DNA from 4 places in the Pantoea deleyi genome. Region 3 is predicted to be linked to each of the others. Evidence: predicted binding sites of a transcription regulator. Region 3 holds the regulator's gene; each other region holds the start of a gene.

Region 1 (4,213 bases), 1.5 Mb from region 3:
TATCGAAAACCGGGCGCTGCGTCTGCGACAGCGCTTCTGCGGCCAGCGTCAGACGGCGTTCACGAATATAGCCACCCAGCGTCTGTTTCGTTACGGAACGGAACATACGCTGCAGGTGCCATTTCGAATAGCCTGACTTCGCGGCCACTTCGTCAATCGACAGGCTCTTATCAAGGTTCTGGTCAATCCAGTGCGTCAGGGAATGAATGATCTCTTCTTGCATGATGGCCTCATCCTTCTGGTGTGTAATAAAGAGGTAACGGAAGTTTAGTCGTTCAGATGGAGAAGAAGTATAATTCCTCAAGTTAACTTGAGGTAAAGGCTGAGATGAAAAAAGAACGCAACTATCCAAAACCGGTCTTAACGCCGGGTGAAGTGGCGCGCCGCAGCGGCGTTGCGGTCTCTGCGCTGCACTTCTACGAATCGAAAGGATTGATCTTCAGCACCCGTAACAGCGGTAATCAGCGGCGATACAGTCGTGACGTCCTGCGCCGCGTTGCGATTATCAAGATTGCGCAGCGCATCGGTATTCCGCTGGCGACGGTCAGCGAGAGTCTGGACCACATTCCGGCCAACAAGCGCATGTCGACGCCGGAGTGGGATGCGCTGACGCAGCACTGGCGCGAAGAGCTGGACAAGCGGATCGAAACCCTGACCCGCCTGCGCAACGATCTGGATGGCTGCATCGGCTGCGGCTGTCTGTCGATGCGCGACTGCCCGCTGCGCAACCCTGGCGACCGGCTGGGCCAGCAGGGTTCCGGGGCCGTGCTGCTCGATCCCGAACAGGATGACCGACATCCGGAAGGTGAGTGACGTCTATACTGTGGGGAGGTCAACACACAGGGAATCACGATGATCACCGTTCACCATCTTGAGAAGTCGCGCTCACATCGGGTGCTGTGGCTGCTGGAAGAGCTTGAAGTGCCTTATCAGATCAAACGCTATCAGCGCGAGCCGAGCATGCTGGCCCCGGCGGCGCTGAAAAAAATTCATCCGCTGGGGAAATCGCCGGTCATTACCGATGGTAATCAGGTAGTCGCCGAATCCGGTGCCATTCTCGAATACCTTGAAGAGAAATATGACCAGACGTTCCGGCTGAAGGTGAATGATGAGGCGTCGCGGTTGCAGTGCCGCTACTGGCTGCACTATGCCGAAGGCTCCCTGATGCCGCTGCTGGTGATGAAATTAATCTTCGGGCAGATGGGGAAAAAGCCGGTGCCCTGGCTGCTGCGGCCGGTAGGCGCGGCCTTTGGTAAAGGGGTGCAGAAGGCGTTTCTGGATAAACAGCTTAAGCCGCATATGGCGATGATCGAACAGCATCTGGCGAACCATCCCTGGTTTGCCGGCCCGCATCTCACCATTGCGGATATCCAGATGAGCTTCCCGCTGCTGGCGCTGGCCCAGCGCGCCGGACTCGATCAGATGCCCGCCACCCAGACGTGGCTGAACACCGTGCAGCAGCGTGCTGCCTGGCAGCGTGCGATTGCGCAGGGCGGCGAGCTTTCGCTGCCGGGCTGACCGCGCGTCCAGACCGCCGGGCCGGGCTCTGCCCCGGTTGCGGCGGTCCGTCTCTCCCTGAAATCCCGCCTGCAGCGGGGTGTCCGTCCTCCCCTCTGAGCCCGGCCGTGCGGCCGCGATCCTGAAGAATCTCCCTCTGACAGTTGAAAAGGGGCCGCTAAACGCCGGATAATCGCCTGCCTTTTTTATCTGGCCGCGTCTGACGGGCCACTATCTGCGGCAAGGTAAACGTTTGCCTGTCGGGTTACTCCGGGCAGTGACGCCGTCTACCCGCTTATTCCAGGGACAGCGATGGTCGCAGAGCGATCCACACTACAAAAATTTTTGAGGCTCAACTATGTCAACTGAATCACGCCCGGCCAGTGGAAAACTGGACGCCTGGTTCTCGATCTCGGCGCGCGGCAGCAGCGTGCGTCAGGAAATTCTGGCCGGACTCACCACCTTCCTGGCGATGGTCTACTCCGTGATTGTGGTGCCGGGGATGCTGGGAAAAGCCGGTTTTTCTCCCTCCGCCGTGTTCGTCGCCACCTGTCTGGTCGCCAGCTTTGGCTCCATCGTCATGGGACTGTGGGCCAATATGCCGATGGTGGTGGGCTGCGCCATCTCCTTAACCGCCTTTACCGCCTTCAGCCTGGTGCTGGGGCAGCACATCAGCGTGCCGGTCGCGCTGGGCGCCGTCTTCCTGATGGGCCTGCTGTTTACCCTGATCTCGGCGACCGGCATCCGCGCCTGGATCCTGCGCAACCTGCCGATGGGCGTCGCGCACGGCACCGGTATCGGGATCGGCCTGTTTCTGCTGCTGATTGCGGCTGACGGCGTGGGGCTGGTCATGAAAAATCCGGGGCCGGGGCTGCCGGTGACCCTGGGCCACTTCACCACCTTTCCGGTGATGATGACGCTGCTGGGGCTGTCTGCGATTATCGGCCTGGAGAAGCGTCGGGTGCCGGGCGGCATTCTGCTGACGATCGTCGTGATTTCGCTGCTGGGGCTGATTTTTGACCCGGCGGTAAGCTATCAGGGGCTGTTTGCGCTGCCCGCCCTGCGCGACGCCAGTGGTCAGTCGCTGCTGTTCAGCCTGGACATTATGGGCGCGATGCAGCCCGTGGTACTGCCCAGCGTCCTGGCGCTGGTGATGACGGCCGTGTTTGATGCCACCGGCACCATCCGCGCGGTGGCGGGCCAGGCCGGTCTGCTGGATAAGCAGGGGCAGATCATCAACGGTGGCCGGGCGCTGACCACCGATTCCGTCAGCAGCCTGTTTGCCGGTCTGGTGGGCGCGTCTCCGGCGGCGGTCTATATTGAGTCGGCGGCCGGTACGGCAGCGGGGGGCAAAACCGGCCTGACCGCGATTGTGGTCGGCCTGCTGTTCCTTGTGATCCTGTTTATGTCACCGCTGGCGTATCTGGTGCCGGCCTACGCCACCGCGCCCGCCCTGATGTATGTCGGCCTGCTGATGCTCAGCAACGTCTCGAAGATCGACTTCAGTGATTTCGTCGATGCGATGTCGGGCCTGCTCACGGCGGTGATCATCGTCCTGACCTGTAACATCGTCACCGGCATCATGATTGGCTTCGCCAGCCTGGTGGTCGGCCGTCTCGTCGCCGGTGAGTGGCGGAAGCTCAACATCGGCACCGTGGTGATCGCTGTGGCGCTGGTGGCCTTTTACGCCGGAGGCTGGGCGATCTGACTGTACAACCGGACGTGCGGCTGCGCGTCCGGGATTTTTCACTGTTTTCCCGCCCGTCGCACGCGTAGCTGACACCCTTCACCGCACTTTGTTTTACACTTTAGCGCTTAACCAATGATTGAAAGAAACGACGCCTAAGGAAAGCATGGAAATCTTCTTTACTATTCTCATCATGACGCTGGTCGTGTCGCTCTCTGGCGTCGCGGCCCGTATCCTCCCTTTTCAGATCCCGTTGCCGCTGGTCCAGATCGCCGCCGGTGCGCTGCTGGCCTGGCCCACGTTTGGTCTGCATGTGGACTTCGACCCGGAGCTGTTTCTGGTGCTGTTTATCCCGCCGCTGCTGTTCGCGGATGGCTGGAAGACGCCGATCAGCGAGTTCCTGCATCACGGTCGTGAGATCATCGGCTTAGCGCTGGCGCTGGTGCTGATTACCGTGATCGGTATCGGCTATCTGATCTACTGGATGGTGCCTGGCATTCCGCTGATCCCAGCCTTTGCGCTGGCCGCGGTGCTGTCGCCGACCGATGCCGTGGCGCTCTCCGGCATCGTCGGGGAAGGCCGCATTCCCAAGAAGATCATGTCGATTGTTCAGGGTGAAGCCCTGATGAATGATGCGTCGGGCCTGGTCTCCTTGAAGTTTGCCGTCGCCGTCGCGATGGGCACCATGGTGTTTACCTGGAGCGGTGCCAGCATTGAGTTTCTCAAAGTCGCGATAGGCGGGCTGATCGCCGGTGTGGCCGTCTGCTGGCTCTACGGGAAATCGCTGCGTCTGCTCAGCCGCTGGAGCGGCGACGATCCGGCCACGCAGACCGTCCTGCTGCTGCTGCTGCCGTTTGCCTCTTACCTGATTGCCGAACATCTGGGCGTGTCAGGCATTCTGGCGGCCGTGGCGGCCGGGATGACCATCACCCGTTCCGGCATTATCCGTCAGGCACCGCTGGCGATGCGTCTGCGTGCTAACAGCGTCTGGCAGATGCTGGAGTTCGTGTTTAACGGCATGGTCTTCCT
Region 2 (4,213 bases), 330 kb from region 3:
TGCACCTCACTCTCGCTCAGCTCCATCACCGGCTCGCGGTTCGATTTCTGGTTGCAGGCCACCACCACCCCATTGAGTGACAGCGGATACTGCTCCGGCGTGGTGACCTGCTTCTCCAGCAGGCAACCCAGCACCCGCTGCGCCTGCGCCGATAAAGCCATCTTCATGTTCGCATCCTCATTAGTGTCCACGCCGGTCAGGCGTCCATTCCCGCTGGGTTAAGGCCGTCAGTACATGATCCTGCCAGCGCCCGTCGATCAGCAGATAATCTTTCGCGTAGCCCTCTTTTTCAAACCCGAGCCGCGCCAGCAGATCGCCGCTGCGCTGATTGTGCGGCATATAGTTAGCCATGATGCGATGCATATGCTGCTGGCGCTGCATATAGCGGATAGCCGCCTGCAGCGCTTCAAACATCAGCCCCTGGCCCTGCCACTTTTCGCCCAGTGAATAGCCGAGGTAACAGGCGTGAAAGGAGCCGCGCAGCACGTTGCTGAAGTTCGCCACGCCCCGTACTTCGGTTTCTTCGCTGTCCATCAGAATGAAATAGAAGGCCGACCCCTGCTTGTGCAGGTCGGTAATCAGGCCGAGTCGCGCCTGCCAGCCAGAGGGATAACAGTGGCTGTCATCGCGCACCGGCTCCCACGGTTTGAGAAAAAGGCGGTTTTCCGCATAGTAATCTGCCATTCGCCAGGCATCACGTTCGTGAACCAGACGGACCACCAGCCGATCGGTGGTTAAGCGCACCCTGGGCGCGGCAGAACGATAGCCAAACATCCTGACTCCTGAAATCAATGGCCGATAGAGATGAGCCGTCATTACCCGGCCTTCACTATAACCGCCACCCGGGCTACGGTAAAACGTTACCGCGGTTTTGCCGTAAAGCGATTGATTTCGCACGCTTATCGCCACCTGCGGCGGTGAGGCCGCTGGCCGCCCACGCCCCCCGGTTTGCCCTGTCCGCTAATCTCTTCCATACTTTTTACGGGCCCGAAAAACAGGATGATTTGATTCACTCTGTTAAACCTAAACCTGTCACACGGGAGATCAGGATGAAGCTCTATATCTATGACCACTGCCCTTTCTGCGTGAAAGCGCGCATGATTTTTGGTCTGAAAAATGTGCCGGTTGAGCTGGTAGTGATGCTCAACGACGATGAAGAGACGCCAGTCCGTCTGGTCGGCAAAAAAATGGTGCCGATTCTGCAGAAGCAGGATGGCAGCGCCATGCCGGAGAGCATGGAGATTGTTCATTACGTGGATCAACAGGATCACGCGCCGCTGATCACCGGCGCGCTGAATCCGGCCATCGCCGACTGGCTGCGTCACATGAACAGCTACGTCAATAAGCTGCTGCTGCCACGCATTGCGGAGGCGGCGTTTGCCGAATTTGCCACGCCAGAGGCGCGCGACTATTTCCGCACGAAAAAGCAGGCGAGCATTGGCGACTTTGCCGCACTGAAGAGCCATTCAGCCGGACTGATTAAGAATGTCAGCGACGACCTGCGCAAGCTCGACAGGCTCATCGTCCAGCCCAACGCGGTCAACGGCGAGCTGTCGGAAGACGATTTTAACCTCTTCCCCCTGCTGCGCTCGCTGACGCTGGTGGCCGGTATCGACTGGCCCGCCCGGGTCGCCGACTATCGCGATAACATGGCCAAACAGACCCAGGTCAATCTGCTCTCCTCCATCGCCCACTGAGCCGCCAGATGAGAGACGCTGCGGCGTTTCTCATCCCTTTCCTGATGACACCCGCGCCACATTCAGGCAGGCTATGGCCTGTTTACTGGCTCTGATATTCAGGATATCGATCGATGAAAAAGGCTTTTTTCGGGCTCACTGCCCTGCTGTTCGCCCTGCTGCTGAGTGGCTGTAATCAGCTGACGCAATACACCATCAGCGAACAGGACGTTAACCAGGCGCTGCAGAAGCACAACAACTATGAGAAAGATATTGGCGTTGCCGGGCTGGTTAACGCGCATATCGTGCTGAACAATCTCAGCAGCCAGATCGGCCGCGAAGAGCCGGGCAAAGTGACCCTCTCCGGCAGTGCCAAAATCAACGTCACCTCGCTGTTCGGGCCACAGCAGGCCGATATGCAGCTGAAGATGCGGGCACAGCCAATCTACGATCCGCAGCAGGGCGCCATCTATCTGCGCGATCTGGAGATTACCGATGCGCAGGTGGCACCGGAAAAAATGGCCGCGATCATGAAGACGCTGACCCCCTACCTGAATCAGTCGCTCAAGAGCTATTTTGATCAGAAACCGGCCTACGTGCTCAGCGCCGACCGCAGCAAGGGCGAGTCGCTGGCGAAGAAGTTCGCGAAAGGGCTGGAAGTGAAGCCCGGCGAGCTGGTGATCCCCTTTACTGAGTAACAGTGAATACCGCGCCTCTGGCGCGGTTTTTCGTTGCCTGCATAAAAAGCAGGTGCAAACGGTTGCCTGAATCCTTATGCTTAGACCCCGGCCAAAACACGCCTTTTGTTTTCTCTTCTGCCGGAGCTTCACTGATGACAGCACACCCTCAGCAACTTACCCTGCGTCGCCCTGACGACTGGCATATTCATCTGCGCGACGATGAGATGCTTCACACGGTCCTGCCCTATACCAGCGCGGTGAATGGCCGGGCCATTGTGATGCCAAACCTGGTGCCGCCGGTGACCAGCATCGCGGCGGGTGAAGCCTATCGCGACCGTATTCTGGCGGCGCTGCCGGCCGATCATAAGTTTACCCCGCTGATGACCTGCTATCTGACCGACTCTCTCGATCCGGATGAGCTTGAGCGCGGTTTCACCGCCGGTCTGTTTACCGCGGCGAAACTCTATCCGGCGCACGCAACCACCAACTCCAGCCACGGCGTGACCGACATCGCCTCGATTGCGCGGGTGCTGGATCGTATGCAGACGCTGGGAATGCCGCTGCTGGTACACGGAGAGGTGACCGCAGCGCATATCGATATCTTTGACCGCGAAGCGCGCTTTATCGAAACGGTGATGGTGCCACTGCGCCGCCAGTTTCCGGCGCTGAAAGTGGTGATGGAGCACATCACGACCCAGGACGCCGCGGACTACGTTGCCGCCGCCGATGAGAACCTGGGCGCGACCATTACCCCGCAGCACCTGATGTTTAACCGCAACCATATGCTGGTCGGCGGTATCCGTCCGCATCTCTACTGCCTGCCGATCCTCAAGCGCAACGTGCATCAGGAGGCGCTGCGCAAGGTGGTGGCGAGCGGCCATCCGCGCTTTTTCCTCGGCACCGATACCGCCCCGCATCTGCGCCATCTCAAAGAGTCCAGCTGTGGCTGTGCTGGCGTATTTAATGCGCCAACGTCGCTGCCCGCTTACGCCACCGTGTTTGAAGAGCTGGGGGCGCTGGAGCACTTTGAGGCGTTCTGTTCGGAGAATGGGCCGCGTTTTTATGGCCTGCCGCTGAATGAAGGCACCATCACGCTGGTGCGTGAAACCTGGCAGGTGCCGGACACCCTCGCCCTGGGCAGTCACTCGCTGGTGCCGTTCCTGGCCGGTGAGACGCTGAACTGGCGCGTCGCATAATTTTTCTTGCCTCCGGCCGCTGGATACTGTAAATATATACAGTACCTGAACCGGAGGCTGTTATGCGCGTTGAAATTACCGTATCCAATACCCGACCTCTTCCTGCTGGTGCGATCGAAGCGTTAAGCGACGAACTGTCGCGCCGCATCGATGAACAGTTCCCTGACTCGACCAATCACGTCAAGGTGCGTTACGCCAGTACCAACAATCTCAGCGTGCTGGGCGGTGGAAAAGAGACGCGCGACCAGATCAGCGAGATCCTGCAGCAGACGTGGGAGAGCGCTGACGACTGGTTCATTACTGATTAACCGCCACTGTGCTTTTTTTTCCGGGTGTCGCCACCCGGTTTTTTTATCTTTTCTCCCCTCTCGCACTTCCCCCGCCCAGCATCTAGACTCTGAATGATCAATGCCCTATGCTTGCGCTCGTCATGCATAACAGGAGATGCGACACCATGACTACTGATAAACCGGAAGAGGCGATGACCTTTGGTGAGTTGCTGGCACTGATTGGCGACCAGCAGCGTCGTTTAACGGTGCTGGAAAATGCCTTTTCCAGTCTGATGTTCTGTCTTGACGATCGGGCCAGCCAGCTGCTGGCGCACAACCTGTCGCTGGAAGCTCAGAACCAGAATCACGATGAGCAGCTTCAGCAGCACTTT
Region 3 (4,213 bases):
AGACCGGCCAGAGTGCTACTGCCTGAAAGCGCCACGGCAAACAGCGCCAGGATGCTCAGGCTGTAAATCCCCAGCAGCGCGGGCAGGAGCTGTGCGCCGTTGAAGCGGTTAAGCAGGGCACGGCAGCCAAATCCGCCAATCAGAAAGGCGAGCGTCTGTGGCACATAGCTCAGGCCGATATCAGCGGGCGAAAGGCCCAGATCCGCCAGGATAAAGGGGGAACCGGTCAGCCACGCGAAAAAGCTGGCAGAGCAGGCGGAGTAGATCAGCACATTGCCACTGTAGATGCGTGATTTCAGTAGCGTAAAGAAGCCGGGCTGAGACCCTTTCGCTTCCGCCGCTTTGCGCACGCCGGGCAGGCGCAGGGTTACGAGGATCAGCGCGACCGCAATCAGCGTCAGCACCAGGAAAATCGAACGCCAGTGGAAGTGGCCGATCAGCCAGGCACCCAGCAGCGGCGCCAGCGCCGGAGAGAGGGCGACCAGCGGCATGATAGTGGCAAAGACTTTGCTGGCCCGCGCGGCAGGGTAGCGGTCCACCACCAGCGCCTGCCAGCTCACGGCAGCGGCACAGACGCCAATCGCCTGAACAAAGCGCAGCGCCAGCATCAGGGCGATATCGCTGACCCACAGCATCCCGGCGCAGCCGACGGCAAACAGCGTCAGACCGGCCAGCAGCACCGGCTTGCGGCCAATGCGGTCCGACAGCGGCCCCCAGAAGAGCTGGCCACAGGCAAAGCCGGCCAGAAAGAGACTCATACTGGCGCTGATCAGGCCGGGCGAGGTATTAAAGCTCTGCTGCATCGCTCCGAAGGCGGGCAGGTACATATCCGTGGCCAGAAAGCCCAGCATACTCAGCAGGGCAAGATAGGGCATAAATCCTTTATTCGATAACATCTGATTCTCATTTTTGCAGGATGAACGCGGCAGAGTGTAAAAGGTGCGTTTGCCGCTGTGAAACGCTAATATTTGCCGATTGCTGTTAAAAATTTTGAAGGCAGATTATGTGGTCCGAATATGCATTAGAGGTGGTTGACGCCGTGGCGCGCGGCGGCAGCTTCAGCGCGGCCGCGCAGGAGTTGCATCGGGTGCCCTCTGCCATCAGCTATACTGTGCGTCAGCTGGAGACCTGGCTGGCGGTGCCGCTGTTCGAGCGTCAGCATCGGGAAGTGGTATTGACCCCGGCAGGGGAACATTTCGTCCGCGAAGGGCGCAGCGTCATCAAAAAAATGCTCGCCACCCGCCGACAGTGTCAGCAGCTGGCAAATGGCTGGCGCGGCCAGCTGAGCATCGCCGTTGACCGCATCGCCAAGCCTCAGCGCACCCGCCAGCTGGTCAAAGATTTCTATCGTCACTTTCCGGATATGGAGCTGAGCATCAGTTATGAGGTGTTCAATGGCGTCTGGGATGCGCTGGCCGACGGGCGGGTGGAGATCGCGATTGGCGCGACCCAGGCGATACCGGTAGGGGGGCGTTTTGCCTTCCGCGATATGGGCACGCTCAACTGGCGCTGCGTGGTCGCGCCCGATCATCCGCTGACGCAGGCGAGCCAGATCGATGACGATACGCTGCGCAGCTGGCCGTCGCTGGTGCTGGAAGATACCTCGCGGGCGCTGCCGCGCCGCATGACGTGGACGCTGGATAATCAGCGCAGGCTGGTGGTGCCGGAGTGGCAGACCGGGCTGGAGTGTGTGCAGGCGGGCTTGTGTGTGGCGATGGTGCCGGGCCATCTGGCCAGGCCGCTGCTCGACAGCGGCGAACTGGCCGAACTGACGCTGCCGGTTCCCTTTCCGGACAGTCCCTGCTGCGTCAGCTGGGCAGAAGATCGCGCATCACCGGCGACAGGCTGGTTGCTCAGCTATCTGGGCGATGCGCAGACGCTTAATCAGGAGTGGTTAAGCGAAGATTAACGACGGTAGTCGCGGAACGGACCATCGGCCACGGAGCGGCGTTCGATCAGCGTCGGGTGAACCTCGATGGTCTGCGACACTTCACGTTTGCTGGTGATGCGGTCCAGCAGCATATCCAGCGCCTTCTCACCCAGCTGGGCCTTGGGCTGATGAACCGTGGTCAGGGCTGGCGCGAAATAGCGGGCGTTGCGCACGTTATCATACCCGATCACCGAAATATCCTGAGGCACGCGCAACCCCATCTCGTCGGCGGCGCAAATCGCCCCCATCGCCATGATGTCACCGCCACAGAACACCGCCGTGGGGCGCTGCTTCTGCGACAGGATCTGCTGCATCGCCTGATAGCCTGACTCCGGCTCGAAGTCACCCTGCACGATCCATTCCGCGCGCGGCTGAATGTTCGCCTCTTCCAGCGCCTTCAGGAAACCGGCATGGCGGCCGCCGCCGGTATTGCGCTCCATCTGGCCGGGGATCGCGCCAATATCACGGTGTCCGCGTTCGATCAGATAGCGGCCGGCCAGATAGCCACCCTGGAAGGCGTTATCCAGCACCGTGTCGGTGAAGTCGGCGCGGGATTCGCCCCAGTCCATCACTACCATCGGGATGTTGCGGTTCTCTTCCAGCATCTGCAGCAGATCGTCCGGGTATTCGGAGCACATCACCAGCAGGCCATCCACGCGCTTCTGCGCCATCATGCTGAGATAGGCACGCTGCTTTTGCAGATCGTTGTGCGCATTGCCCAGAATCAGCGTGTAGCCCTTATCGAAGCAGTGATTCTCGACGGCTTCGATGATTTCAGCAAAGTAGGGGGCTTCGCTTGAGGTGGCCAGCAGCCCCAGCGTGCGCGTGTGGTTCACTTTCAGGCTGCGTGCCACGGCGCTGGGTGAGTAGTGCAGTTCCTTGATCGCCTGCCAGACCGCTTCGCGCGTCTCTTCAGCCACAAAGCGGGTTTTATTGATGACGTGCGAAACGGTGGTCGTGGAGACGCCAGCGCGTTTTGCCACATCTTTAATTGTTGCCATGAAAATCGGACTCCGGTGCTTATCTAACTCTCTGATAAGCGTAGTGTTAAACGTTTGCGTCTGCTCAGGGTTTTTTCCGCAAAAATGCAGCGTTCCTGGCCGGTAATCTGACCGCAGGCGGAGGAAAAACCGCCTGAAAAGATGCGCAAACGGAATCAGAGTTGCGCGCGTTGCGCAACAAAGGCGGGATTCTAACAAGGCTGGGCGGATAAAACGAGATTTTTACCGGGTCGTGTGGGAAAATGGAATAACCCTGTAAACTGTGTGACTAAGGAACAAGCTGTGAGTACTGACCTCAAACTGGCCTTAATGACCGCCGTCGGCTGTCTGCTGATGATTGTGGCCTTTAGTTTTACTGCCATTCTGCACTGATAAAAAAAAGCCGGGATTGTCCCGGCTTTTTTCTTTCTGTCGTGTGGCTCAGCGGATGGTTTTTGGCGTCATCACCCGGCGGGCGCCGATGTAGTGGCGCTGCCAGTAATCTTCCCCTAACGCGCTGATCTGGATATCTTTACCGGTGCGTGGCGACTGAATAAACTTGCCATCGCCCAGGTAGACGCCGACATGGTCGGCGGTGCCGCGGCCATTGATGCGGAAGAAGACCAGATCGCCTTTCTCCAGCGACTCACGCTTGATTGGCGCGGCGTCACGCAGGTGATACATCTCGTTGGCGGTACGCGGGATTTTGAATTTCACCAGATCCTTATAGGCGTACCAGACCAGGCCGCTGCAGTCGAAACCGGTGTGTGGCGAGGTTCCCCCCCACTGGTAGGGTTTACCCAGCTGGCCCATCAGTTTGGTCATCGCCGTTTCACGCGCCTTCTGGTAACGCTGGCGGTGAGATTTGCTCATTTTAATGGTGCCGGTTTCGCGGGTGTCGGCGTCGGCGGTTTTCAGCGTACGCTGATGACCATAACGTTTCTTGTCGTGATTCTTGCTGATGCGGGCGGTTTTAAGCGAGGTCTTCTTAGCAGGTGTCTGGGTCGCGGTGAGTTCAGCTTTTTTCTGTTTTTTCGTTTTAAGTTTCTGAACAGGCGTGACACGCGGTTTTTTGGAGACCGTTTTGACGGGGCGACGCTTGCGACGCTCATCGTCGCGCGCACTCTTTTTCTCTGCTTTATGCGCACTCACGTTCACCGGCGCGTGAGGCGACGCAGCGGCGGTGTTGAAAAACAGTTGCGCAAAAGCCAGCATGAAAAGCGTAATGATTAAACGCATAGTCCGTTAATGAGTTAAGTTGTCATGGCCACTACGCACCGTGACAAAGTTGAGATTAATCTGA
Region 4 (4,213 bases), 1.5 Mb from region 3:
ATGCGCTCACTGCGCAACAAATTACTCTCTACGCTGCTGATAATTCATCTGCTGATGATCGGCGGCGTGACCTGGTATTTCTTCAGCTGCTACGGCGATATGGTTGGCACCATGAAGGATGATCAGCTGGCGAAAATCGCCGATGCCTGGTCCACCAATAAACAGATGCCCGCCCTGATGCCGATGCTTATCGCGCCCGATAAGGCGAAAAGCGCCTTCGTGGTGCAGCTGTGGGACGAAAAAGGCCAGCTGCGGGCCAGCTCCTGGCCGGAACTGGCGGCGCCGCTGCAGAATCAGCGCGGCTATCGTGATGTCTATGTGGGCCACTGCGGCGACTGCGAGTGGCGTATCTACACCCGGCCGGGCATGCCAGGCAGTGAGATCAGGACCATACAGGTCATGCACAACCTCAGCTACATGAAGGCCTCAATGGTCAAGCGCGCGCTGTCGGCGATCGTGCCGATGATCCTGATGATGCCGCTTTCGCTGCTGGTGATCTGGCTGGTGGTCCGGAAGATCACGCGGGATCTGCAGGTGGCGTCGCGGCAGATCGCGGCGCAGGAGACCCATCATCCGCATATCGTCTCACCGGAAGGCTTACCGGATGAGATCCTGCCGCTGGTGGCAGCCTATAACTCGCTGCTGAGCAAGCTGCGCGACGCCTGGTCGTCCCAGCGCCAGTTCCTGGAGGATGCCGCCCATGAGCTGCGCACACCGGTGACCGCCGTGACGCTGCAGCTGGAAAACCTGCGCCAGCATATTCAGCCCGGTGAAGCGAGCCGGCAGTTCAGCCAGCTGGAAGCTGGCGTGACGCGCACCCGTCATCTGGTTACGCAGCTGCTTAACGTCTCCCGTCAGGATGACCAGAGCGTGGTCGCCAGCGTGGAACATATCGAACTGGAAGATCTGCTGAAGGAGAGCATTGAGCAGCTGATGGTGGTGGCGGATAAACGCGGCATTGATATCGGCTTTAACGGCTCCACGCAGTACCGCCTGCAGGCCAGCCGCTCCGAACTGCGCAGCCTGTTCGACAACCTGATCGGTAACGCCATGCTGCACACCCCGGAAGGCAGCCTGGTGGATGTTCTGCTGCATCGGGTCGCGGGCAGAACGGTGGTCGATATCGTCGATAACGGCACGGGGATGCCGGACGCTTTCATCGATCGCGCATTCGATCGTTTTACCCGTTCGCCTGACGTCAAAGCGCAGGGCAGCGGGCTGGGATTATCGATCGTGCGCAACGTCGCGCAGAAGTATCAGATGCAGGTCGCCCTTTCCAACTGCCTGTCGCCACAGGGTACCGTTTGTGGATTGCAGGTTCGTGTCACCCTTCCCTGATCCCGCCCGTTTGATCACGAACCAGACAACGTAAACGGTTGCCTGGTTCCGTTCGATCCTGGTCATTATTGTGAAGCACATCACAATTTAGCTGAATTGTAATGCAACACTTTTTGACAAACGTGAGCAAAATCTATTTTCTATCGAACTGTTACAGGCACGCTACGCGGGCTGAAAACGGCTGTTTTTGCTGAACCTCTTATTCCCCTCCAGGGGACCGATATCTCTCTGACTGCCTCTGCTGGGCGGCGGTCAAAAGCATGTGGCTGATGATAATGAAATTTAAAACGTTGATAGCAGGTGCCGCGCTGGCATGTTCACTGACCGGTGCTGCGCAGGCCGCTGAAAGCGATCCGCAGTATGTTTCAGACTGGTGGCATCAGAGCGTTAACGTGGTAGGCAGTTACCACACCCGCTTCGGACCGCAGTTCAATAACGACGTTTATCTGGAATATGAAGCGTTTGCGAAGAAAGAGTGGTTCGATTTTTACGGCTACCTCGACGTGCCTAACTTCTTTGGCGTGGGCAACAGCAACGCCAACGGCGTGTTCGACCACGGTTCACCGATGTTCATGGAAATCGAACCGCGCTTCTCTATCGATAAGCTGACCGGCACCAGCCTGGCCTTTGGCCCGTTCAAAGAGTGGTACTTCGCGAACAACTACATCTACGACATGGGCCGCAACAGCGATAATCGGCAGAATACCTGGTACATGGGCCTGGGCACCGATATTGATACGCACAGCGATGTTGGCCTGTCGCTGAACGTTTACGCTAAATACCAGTGGGAAAACTACGGTGCGGCGAACGAAAACAGCTGGGATGGCTATCGCTTCAAGGTGAAATACTTCGTGCCAATCACCACGCTGTGGGGCGGTAACCTGGGCTATGTCGGCTTCACCAACTTCGACTGGGGTTCCGATCTCCGCGATAAAGCAGGCCCATCACGCACCAGCAACTCCATCGCCTCCAGCCACATTCTGTCACTGGGTTACGATCACTGGCATATCTCTGCGGTGGCACGTTATTTCCACAACGGCGGCCAGTGGGCAGATGGTCAGGAGCTGAACTTCGGCAGAGGGCCATTTGAAGTGAAATCAACCGGCTGGGGTTACTACCTGGTGGCGGGTTACAACTTCTGATGAGGGCGGGCGGCGCAGCGTGCCGTCCGATATACCGGCACGCTGGCCGGGAATTGAGCTTCCCGGTCAGCGTGCCGGTTTTCAGGCCTTGCCGTTAGCGCGACCCGTTCACGGCAATCAGTCCTGCGACTTCTCGACGTTGATACGCCATGGAATGTTGAACTTGTCGATAAACATGGCGAAGCCGTCTGACCAGAAGGTCTCCTGCCACGGCGTCGTTACTTTGCCGCCTGCTGACAGTTTTTCAAACCAGGCTTTACCCTCTTCGACATCATCGGTGGAAAGGCTGACCGCATAACCGGCATGCTCAGACGCGGGTGGCTTCGCGGTGTCGCCATCGCTCAGCATCAGCTCACCATCACCAATGCGCAGCTGCGCATGCATGATCTTTTCTGGCGGCTGTGGCGCGGCAGACTGGTCACCGACCTGCTCACCCTGGTCCGGCATATCTCCGAACGTCATTTTGCCGAGCAGCTCACCCCCGGTTGCCTGCAGGTAAAAGTCGATAGCCTCTTCGCAACGGCCATAGAGAAACAGATAAGGACTGACTTGCATCTTCACCTCTATTTATCGGTTGGATTTTTACAGTACCTTAAGAGTGTAGACGATCGCCTTTACGCACTGATTTCACTGACAATACCGGCGGAAGAGTTGCGCCATGTAACTGCTCATCGGGGTCAGCGTCGTGTCTTTCCGCTGAATCAGATAGAAGGTCGCTTTCGGCAGGGGATCGTCGAGCGTCAGCGCCACCAGTGACTGGCCCAGAATCGGATCGTCAATGACGTCAACTGAGAGGATGCTGACGAAATCGCTCTGCGCGACCAGGCTGGTGCAGGCCATAAACGTTTCACAGGTCACCACGATTTTGGGTGCCATGCCGCGCTCACCAAAGAGATCGTGCAGCAGGCGATAATAACTGCCTTTCGGCGTGGGCATCGTCCAGTCCGCCTGCTGTAACGCCGCCAGCGAGCGGGCCTTTTCCAGCGGATGGCCCTTACGGACCACCACTCTGTATTCGCGTTCCATGACCCGCTCATACATCAGCTCCTGATCGAGATGGCTCTGGTCGTAGGTATTGATCGTGAAATCAAGCGCGCCCTGACGCAGTTCATGCACCATCGACACCAGCTGGCCTTCGACGATGCGCACCTTCACCAGCGGATATTCACGATGAAACTGATTTATCACCTGCGGCATGATGGTGCGCGCCACGCTGCCGCCAACGCCGATGTTCACCTGACCGCCACCCAGCCCCAGCCGCTGCTGGATATCCTCTTCCGCGACCCGCAGCTCTGCCAGCACCAGGCTGGCATGACGAAAAAAGTTATCACCGATATCGGTTAACACGACGCCCTGCTGACGGCGGTTAAACAGCTTCGCCCCCAGCTCACGCTCCAGCTCCTGAATCGCTTTGGTTAACGCCGGCTGCGACAGCCCGGAAAGACGGCTCGCGGCCCGGATACTGCCCTGTCGCGCCACGTCAACGAAGGCGCGCAACTGATGAAGTTTGATGTTGGCCGGCATAGTTTCTCGATAACCGTTGTTTATCAGTCACAAGATATTCGCATCTTATGCCCGCCAGCACCATTGTGTAGATTCGACGCAGTGCATAAAAAATCAACAACGAGGAAAAAGCCGATGAAACCCCTTTCAGAGCACGTCAGCGCCCTGCTGCCCAGGCTGCAACAGTGGCGACGCGACTTCCATCACTATGCCGAATCGGGCTGGCTGGA

Evidence for each region. The regulator PurR, encoded in region 3, represses purine synthesis genes. The targets are predictions, from matches to a motif close to CANGCAAACGTTTGCNTG.
Region 1: J1C59_RS17500 (NCS2 family permease) is a predicted target of PurR. The motif match lies at 1,740-1,757, and genes of this name have one in related genera.
Region 2: pyrC (dihydroorotase) is a predicted target of PurR. The motif match lies at 2,426-2,443, and genes of this name have one in related genera.
Region 4: J1C59_RS17370 (nucleoside-specific channel-forming protein Tsx) is a predicted target of PurR. The motif match lies at 1,366-1,383, and genes of this name have one in related genera.

The regions. Positions count from the first base shown of each region.
Region 1 is NZ_CP071405.1:3,721,151-3,725,363, reverse strand. It holds gene soxS (superoxide response transcriptional regulator SoxS) at 1-226, opposite strand, end outside; gene soxR (redox-sensitive transcriptional activator SoxR) at 328-813, shown strand; gene J1C59_RS17505 (glutathione S-transferase family protein) at 853-1,518, shown strand; gene J1C59_RS17500 (NCS2 family permease) at 1,856-3,205, shown strand; gene J1C59_RS17495 (Na+/H+ antiporter) at 3,351-4,213, shown strand, end outside.
Region 2 is NZ_CP071405.1:2,505,638-2,509,850, forward strand. It holds gene J1C59_RS11795 (DUF480 domain-containing protein) at 1-167, opposite strand, end outside; gene rimJ (ribosomal protein S5-alanine N-acetyltransferase) at 181-774, opposite strand; gene grxB (glutaredoxin 2) at 1,050-1,697, shown strand; gene J1C59_RS11810 (lipoprotein) at 1,811-2,374, shown strand; gene pyrC (dihydroorotase) at 2,509-3,552, shown strand; gene dinI (DNA damage-inducible protein I) at 3,615-3,860, shown strand; gene J1C59_RS11825 (hypothetical protein) at 4,007-4,213, shown strand, end outside.
Region 3 is NZ_CP071405.1:2,177,827-2,182,039, reverse strand. It holds gene punC (purine nucleoside transporter PunC) at 1-896, opposite strand, end outside; gene punR (DNA-binding transcriptional activator PunR) at 1,004-1,909, shown strand; gene purR (HTH-type transcriptional repressor PurR) at 1,906-2,931, opposite strand; gene cydH (cytochrome bd-I oxidase subunit CydH) at 3,214-3,303, shown strand; gene J1C59_RS10230 (C40 family peptidase) at 3,352-4,149, opposite strand.
Region 4 is NZ_CP071405.1:3,688,208-3,692,420, forward strand. It holds gene J1C59_RS17365 (sensor histidine kinase) at 1-1,338, shown strand, start outside; gene J1C59_RS17370 (nucleoside-specific channel-forming protein Tsx) at 1,614-2,480, shown strand; gene yjdN (VOC family metalloprotein YjdN) at 2,598-3,035, opposite strand; gene J1C59_RS17380 (LysR family transcriptional regulator) at 3,108-4,004, opposite strand; gene J1C59_RS17385 (amidohydrolase) at 4,119-4,213, shown strand, end outside.